Regions from separate parts of the Pseudarthrobacter sp. 1C304 genome, predicted to be linked through region 1. Evidence: predicted binding sites of a transcription regulator. Region 1 holds the regulator's gene; the other holds the start of a gene.
The links. Region 1 encodes LexA, which represses DNA repair genes until DNA is damaged. Its sites were predicted from a motif close to TCGAACANNTGTTCGA; they were not measured.

Region 1 (3,606 bases):
GCCGGTGGGGTTGTTCGGGGAGCACAGGAACACGATGTTCGGCTGGAGCTCGCGGACCTGGCGGGCGGCCGATTCGGCACTCAGTCCGTAGTCGGCGGCGCGGGTTCCGGTGATGTACGCGGTGTCCGTGCCGGAGGCCAGCAGCGGGTACATGGAGTATGTGGGAGGGAACCCGAGGGCGGTGCGGCCAGGACCGCCGAAAGCCTGGAGGATCTGCTGGAGCACCTCGTTGGAGCCGTTCGCGGCCCAGATGTTGTCCGGCCCCAGGCCGTGCCCCAGATACTCGGCCAGGGCCTCGCGGAGCTCCGTGAATTCGCGGTCCGGGTAGCGGTTCAGTCCCACTGCGGCGGCGGCGACCGCCTCGGAGATGGCGGCGCGCACATCGGCGGGGACGCCGTGGGTGTTCTCGTTGACATTGAGCAGGATGGGGACGTCCAGCTGGGGCGCCCCGTACGGGGTCAGGCCCCGGAGATTCGTCCGGAGGGGAAGTCGGTTCAGGCGCTCTAGCTGGTCAGTCACTCCACCAGTTTAAGTGAGATCCCGGCGGCGGCCGAAACTGTGACGGGTGGGCGGCCCTACCCGGCGGGGATGAAGAGCGCCTGGCCGGGCACCACGCGGGCTGCCTCAAGGTTGTTCAGCTGGACGATGTCGGCGACGACGTCGCGGGGGTCGCGCTCGGGGGCCACGGTCTCCGCGATGGCCCACAGCGACTCACCGGGCTGCACGGTGACCGTCACCGTCGGCGTGGGTGACAGCTCGGACGCCGACTCCGCGGCCTTGGCCGGGGCGTTGAAGAAGCCGCTGAACGAAAGCACCAGGGCGGCCAGCAGGATCAGGGGAACACCGATGAAGACAAACCGCCCGCGCCTGGTCAGCCGGAGCGGCGCCTGCCGCGGCTTCACCGTCCCGGCAGGGCCGGCACTGGTAGAACCGCCCCCGGCAGAACCGCGGCCGGCCGGACCACCTGCAGGCTGGCCGTAGGCGCCGGAAGCGTCGCGGCCGAAAGTATCGTGAAACGCACTTGTTGCTGACATGAACTGAGCCCTCCTGGACCATTGTGTGCCGTCCGGCGTACTCCACTTACCGCCGCCAACCGGCCTAACCTTCGAACAAACAACCGAACGTTATGCGGTGCCCGCCGTACTTTCGAATAGAACACATGTTCGAACACCGCCTTTTCAGTTTTAGCACTTATTGACGAACATTGTCGAGACTCGCTAGAACAAATGTTTGAAAAAGCCGTGTGGCTGGCCTACGTTTGGATCAAGGATTCCGACCAAAGGTTTGGATCAGGTTTCGATCAAAGAACAACCACTTCTGCAGTTGATCAGCAGGGTCTGACATTTCAGGCCGGAGGTTCCCGGCAGCAGCAGCCACGGCCGCCGGGTGGAACGGAAAGGCGTTGGCGAACATGGCAGCACAAGCCACTGGCGGCAGGGCCTCCCAGCGGGGTCCGCAGGCCGCCCGGCCACCCAAGAGCCTCACCGTCCGGCAAAAGAAGATCCTCGAGACCATCCAGCGCTCCGTCACGGACAACGGGTACCCGCCGTCCATGCGCGAGATCGGCGACACCGTGGGCCTGGCGAGCCTGTCCAGCGTGACGCACCAGCTGTCGCAGCTCGAAAAGCTCGGCTACCTGCGACGCGACCCCAAGCGCCCCCGCGCCATGGAAGTGCTGATGCCGCTCACCCTGGAGGAGGGCCCCGCGAAGATCGCAGGCGCCGAGAAGCCGGGCGGCCTGCGCACCGTCGGCGGCCTGTCCGTCTCGGAGCTGACCAGCGCCACGGACACCGCCATGGTCCCGCTGGTGGGCCGGATCGCGGCCGGCGGGCCGATCCTCGCCGACCAGGTCGTTGAGGACGTGATGCCGCTGCCGCGCCAGCTGGTGGGCCACGGCGAGCTGTTTATGCTCCAGGTCGCGGGCGACTCGATGATCGACGCCGCGATCTGCGACGGCGACTGGGTGGTGGTGCGCCGCCAGGGCGATGCCGTCAACGGTGACATCGTGGCCGCACTGCTGGACGACGAGGCCACCGTCAAGACGTTCCGCCAGCGCGACGGCCACACCTGGCTGCTGCCGCAGAACACGCAGTACGAGCCCATCCTCGGCGACCACGCCGTCATCATGGGCAAAGTGGTCTCGGTGCTGCGCTCCCTCTAGGACCCGCCAGCCGGTACCCCACCGGCTGCGTAGAAGGGCCCCGCCGGCATCCGGCGGGGCCCTTCGCGTTCCCCGGACTATGTGGCGGGCTGGCCTGACTCCTTCGCGAGCCGTTCCAGGGCCGCGAGGGCCACCGCGGGGTCGGTGGTGGGCCAGAACGGCGGCAGGGCAGCGCGGAGGAAGCCCCCGTAACGTTCGGTGGACAGCCGTGAATCCAGCACCGCCACCACTCCCCTGTCCGTCGTGGTGCGGATCAGCCGGCCGGCGCCCTGGGCGAGGCGGATGGCCGCGTGGGTGGCCGAGACACTCATAAAGCCGTTGCCGCCCGCCTGGGCCACCGCGCGGGAGCGGGCCGTCATCAGGGGGTCGTCGGGCCGCGGAAACGGAATGCGGTCGATGACAACAAGCCGGCACGAGGTCCCCGGCACGTCCACACCCTGCCACAGCGACATGGTGCCGAAGAGGCAGGTGTCCGGTTCGTCGGCGAACTGTTTCACCAGCGCCGTCATGGTCGACTCGCCCTGGCAGAGGATGCTCAGGCCCAGCCGCGGCCGCAGGGCCTCGGCGGCGTCCTCGGCCGCGCGGCGGGAGGAGAAGAGGCACAGTGCCCCGCCGCCGGAGGCCCGGATCAGCTTCTCCAGCTCATCGAGCGCCTCCGGGGACGTGCCGCGGCCGGGCTTGGGGAGGTGTTTGGCCACGTACAGGATGCCCTGCTTGGGGTACTCGAACGGCGAGCCGACGTCCACCCCGGTCCAGCTCGGCGCACCGGGTCCCACCAGGCCGAGTCCGCCGGCGGCGGGTTCGAAGGCTGAGCCGATGGCCAGCGTGGCCGAGGTCAGGATGACGGTGTGGTCCGCGAAGAGCCCCTCGCGGAGCCGGCCGGCCACACTGAGCGGGGCGATGTTGATCAGGGCTGGGGCCGTTTCGTCCGGCTGGGAGTAGCCCAGCTGCGGGTCGAAGGTGCTGTTCCGGGAGAACCAGACCACTTCGCGGTTTTCGCGTGCGGCGAGGAGCCGTTCGCAGAGTTCCAGGATCACCATGAGGCGGGAGCGCGCGAGCTGGCGGCCGCCGTCGGCCGTGGTGGCGCTGTCCCCCTTGGAGTCGGACAGTGCCGCGCGGCAGGCGTCCCGCAGCTGGTCCACGCAGTCCAGCTGTTCGCTGTTCAGGCCGTTGGGCATCAGCCCGCTGGGGACTCCGGCCACGGCCAGTTCAAGGTTGGCGGCGGCGTTGTTCAGCGCATCCACGGTGATGCCCGTGTGCTTCCGCGCCCCGGACGCGGCGGCGTGCACCATCGCGACGGACAGCTGGCCGGACACGGCGCCGGTGACCCGGTCCTGGAGCTCGTGGGCCTCGTCCACCACCACAACGTCGTAGTCCGGAAGCACGGCGAGCCCCTCGAAGGCGCTGACGGCCAGCATCGCATGGTTGGTGACCACGACGTCGGC
Region 2 (3,606 bases), on a different contig from region 1:
GCCCGTTCCGACCCTGGCAGGGGTCGAGACGGTCCTTCTGCCCTACACGCATTTCTCCGTACTCATGCGACCGGACAAACGCCTGGCCGCGGTGACGGCCCTGGGCATCGACGGGGCGAAGCTGATGAACCTGGACCGATCCGGCATCCAGTGGCGGCTCGATCCCCGGCTCGGCGAAAACCAGCAGACCGGGGAGAGGGTTTACGCCCGCAACGACATCGACCGCGGCCACCTGGTCCGCCGGGCCTCAGCCGTCTGGGGCGAAACCCGGGAAGAGGCAGCCCGGGCCAACGAGGACACCTTCCATTACACGAACGCCGCGCCCCAGGCGGCAAAGTTCAACCAGGGCCTGGGCCTCTGGCTCGGTCTGGAGTCCTACCTGCAGGAGAACGCAGCCGGCAACGGCCGCCGGCTCGTCGTGTTCACCGGCCCGATCTTCAGTGACACCGACCCCGTCTACCGCGGTGTCAGCATCCCGCTGCGGTACTTCAAGGTCGCCGTATTCCTCCACCACGGGGGCCTCGCCGCCACCGGCTACGTCGTGGACCAGACACCCGAGCTCGCGAACCTGCCCGACGTCCCGCGGCCCGGCGCCATCGACGAGGCTCCCCCGCTCGGCCCGTTCCGCACCTTCCAGGTCCCCGTCCGAGACATTGCCGCCCTGACTGGCCTGGACCTGGACCCGCTCGTGGCCGCAGACCGGATGCCGGTCGCCCGGGCGCTGACCACCGCCCCGATCACCTCCACCTGGAGACGGTTGAACTCGCCACTGGACCTCGACCTGGATTTTGACCTCAACGCCACCGACTGACATCTCCCGACCTGACCTAACCCGGGCACCGGAGTCACCCGGCAAGGCAGGCTCCGACGGGTGGCAAAAGCAACAGTCTGGGCACAGCAAAGCCCTGCCACGGCCACACCTAACCGGGCCGCCGGGCCGCAACAGCGGACGCCCAAAAAGCAGTGTCTTGAGTCCGGGGGTTCCCGCCCGTCTCGTGGGCAGGGCCGTGGCAGGATGGGGTCCATTATGGACAAGCGGTTGCGGCGCGCTCCGGACGCGGAATGGGTGCTGATGTACCGGCTCGGACTGAGCCGGAAACGCATCGCTGAGCTCGTGCGCGCCGAACCGGCGGCCGTCGGCTACCACCTGGTGATCGCCCGCCGCCAGGACCCGGGACTCGAAGCCGACCACCGGGCCGCAGCCGGCGCCGCTCCCGTCCCTCACCCCTCCCCCGCTGACCTTGCCCGCATGACGGGGGTCATCACCTGGGTACTGGCTGAAGGCCGGCTCCCCGAGGACCGTGCCGGTGACCGGGACGAAAGGTCGATGGCGCGATGGCTGTCCGCACGCCGCCGCGAAACGGCCCAGGGCACCCTCGACCCTGCCTACAGCCAGGGCCTGGCCCGAGTGCCGGGGTGGGCCGGGAACCGCAGGGAAGCAACGGACGAGGCCAGGTGGCAGGGCCGATTGGCCGAGCTGGTGGAGTTCCGTGCCGAGGGCCACGATTGGCCGCGGCACCACGGCTACGACTCAGAGCGGGAACATACCCTCGGGGTCTGGATCCACACGCAGCGGTACAAACGGCGCCGGGGTGAACTGGACCCGGTGAAGGCCAAGTCCCTGGACGAGACCGTTCCCGGCTGGCAGGCCGGCAGAACCCGGGGCCGGCGTCCCCAAGTGTGACCGGAAAGACCCCGCTTCGCCGCAATCCGCGAGGGAGCGCGGGCATAGACTGGGCCTGGTTCTCCAGTCCCCCCAGCTTGGAGAACCGGGCGCCTCCGCGCTTGAGTCCCTTGGGATTCGCGCGGAGGCTTCCTCATAACCCCGGACAGGCCCGCCGCGTACCGCACCAATCCGGGCCAGCAGCGGGAACCCTCCGGGTTGTGCCCATTGGGGGCTGGTGGAGCCCTCCGCACAGCTCAAAGCTGTCCCCACTGGCGTGCAACCCGCCCCGGCCGCAGGCCGGAACCAAAGTCGGTGGCCATTCCGTCGGACCCAGGGCTTACACTTAATCGAACATATATTCGAATAAAGGTGTGTTGTGGGCGTTATTGTTGGCCCCCGTGTGATAGATGCGGGCGCGTCGTTGTTGTCGGTGCTGGTCTCTCCGGTCGCTGTAGCGGCCGGGTATCCCTCGCCTGCGCAGGATTACTTTGAGGGCCGGATCGACCTGAACGCGCACCTGATCAAGGACGTCACGAGCACGTATGTGGTGCGGGTTTCCGGGGAGTCCATGGCCGGGGCCGGGATCAGTGACGGGGATGAGCTGATCGTGAACCGGGCGCTGGAACCGGTGGACGGGTCCGTGGTCGTAGCGGTCCTGGACGGGGAGCTGACGGTCAAACGGCTCCGGATCACACGCACCGGTGTCGTGCTTCAGGCAGAGAACCCGGCCTACCCGGACATTGTGGTTCCCTCACTCTCGGACCTTCTCGTGTGGGGCGTCGTCACCCGATGCCTGCACGTCGTTTAGGGTCGGCCGTGGGCGCACCGGCGGTGATGCGGCAGCTGCCGCAGATCGCGCACGTGGACGTGAACTGCTTCTACGCCTCGGCGGAACGGGCGTTCAACCCGGCCCTGGAGGGTAGGCCCGTGATCGTGCTGTCGAACAACGATGGCTGCGCCGTCACCCGCTCCCCCGAAGCCAAACGCCTCGGGATCGCCATGGGCGATCCGTGGTTCAAACTCGCACCGCGAGCCAAAGAATGGGGCCTCGTGGCCCTCTCCAGCAATTACGAGCTCTATGGGGACATCAGCGCCCGCGTGATGGAACTCCTGGGCCGGTACTCGGCCTGGCTGGAGGTCTACAGCATCGACGAGGCCTTCCTCGGCGTCAAGGGCACCCCCGACGAACTTCTGGCCCTCGGCCGAGCCATGAAAACCACCGTGCGGCGCAATGTCGGGGTGCCCGTCTGCGTCGGCATCGCGCCGACGAAAACCCTGGCGAAGCTCGCGAACAAATGGGCCAAGAACAACCCGGCCTTCGATGGGGTCTGCCACTGGGACGCCGTACCTGCCACCGACCGGGAGGCCCTGATGCGGCGGCTGTCCGTCATTGAGATCTGGGGTGTGGCGACCAGGCTGACCAAACGCCTCAACGCCCTGGGTATCCATTCGATCCTGGACTTGTCCCGGGCGGATCCAGTGATGATCCGGGACCGGTTCTCCGTGGTCATGATGCGCACCGTCCTGGAGCTGCAGGGCACACCCTGCATCCCGATGGAGGAAGAACGCATCGGCCGGGACCAGCTCATCTTCTCCCGCTCGTTCGCCACTCCCATCACCACCGCCGCCGGGATCCGGCAGGTCATGAGTGTCTACGGCCAGCAGGCCTCCGCCCGGCTGGCCAAACACGGCCTTCAAGCCAAAGTCCTCACCGCGTTCGCCGGCACCTCGCACTTCAACCCCAACGACATGTCCTACCCCACCGTCAGTGTGGCACTGCCGATGCCCACGGCTGATCCGGTGATCCTCACCAAGGCCGCCCACGCCCTGATCCCCCGCATCGTCGAAGGCATCCGATACGCCCGGGCCGGGATCATGGTCACCGACCTGCGCCCCAGCGGCAACCAAGCACCCCTATCCCTGTTCGAAAACCCGCACGA

Region 2: ACTWQD_RS16140 (LexA family protein) is a predicted target of LexA. The motif match lies at 2,014-2,029, and genes of this name have one in related genera.

Annotation. Positions count from the first base shown of each region.
Region 1 covers NZ_JBQQCH010000004.1:5,391-8,996, forward strand. Annotated here, with positions in the region: gene ACTWQD_RS09460 (histidinol-phosphate transaminase) at 1-519, opposite strand, end outside; gene ACTWQD_RS09465 (LysM peptidoglycan-binding domain-containing protein) at 576-902, opposite strand; gene lexA (transcriptional repressor LexA) at 1,412-2,161, shown strand; gene ACTWQD_RS09475 (ATP-dependent DNA helicase) at 2,239-3,606, opposite strand, start outside.
Region 2 covers NZ_JBQQCH010000010.1:1,815-5,420, reverse strand. Annotated here, with positions in the region: gene ACTWQD_RS16150 (DNA/RNA non-specific endonuclease) at 1-811, shown strand, start outside; gene ACTWQD_RS16145 (helicase associated domain-containing protein) at 1,028-1,684, shown strand; gene ACTWQD_RS16140 (LexA family protein) at 2,043-2,474, shown strand; gene ACTWQD_RS16135 (Y-family DNA polymerase) at 2,501-3,606, shown strand, end outside.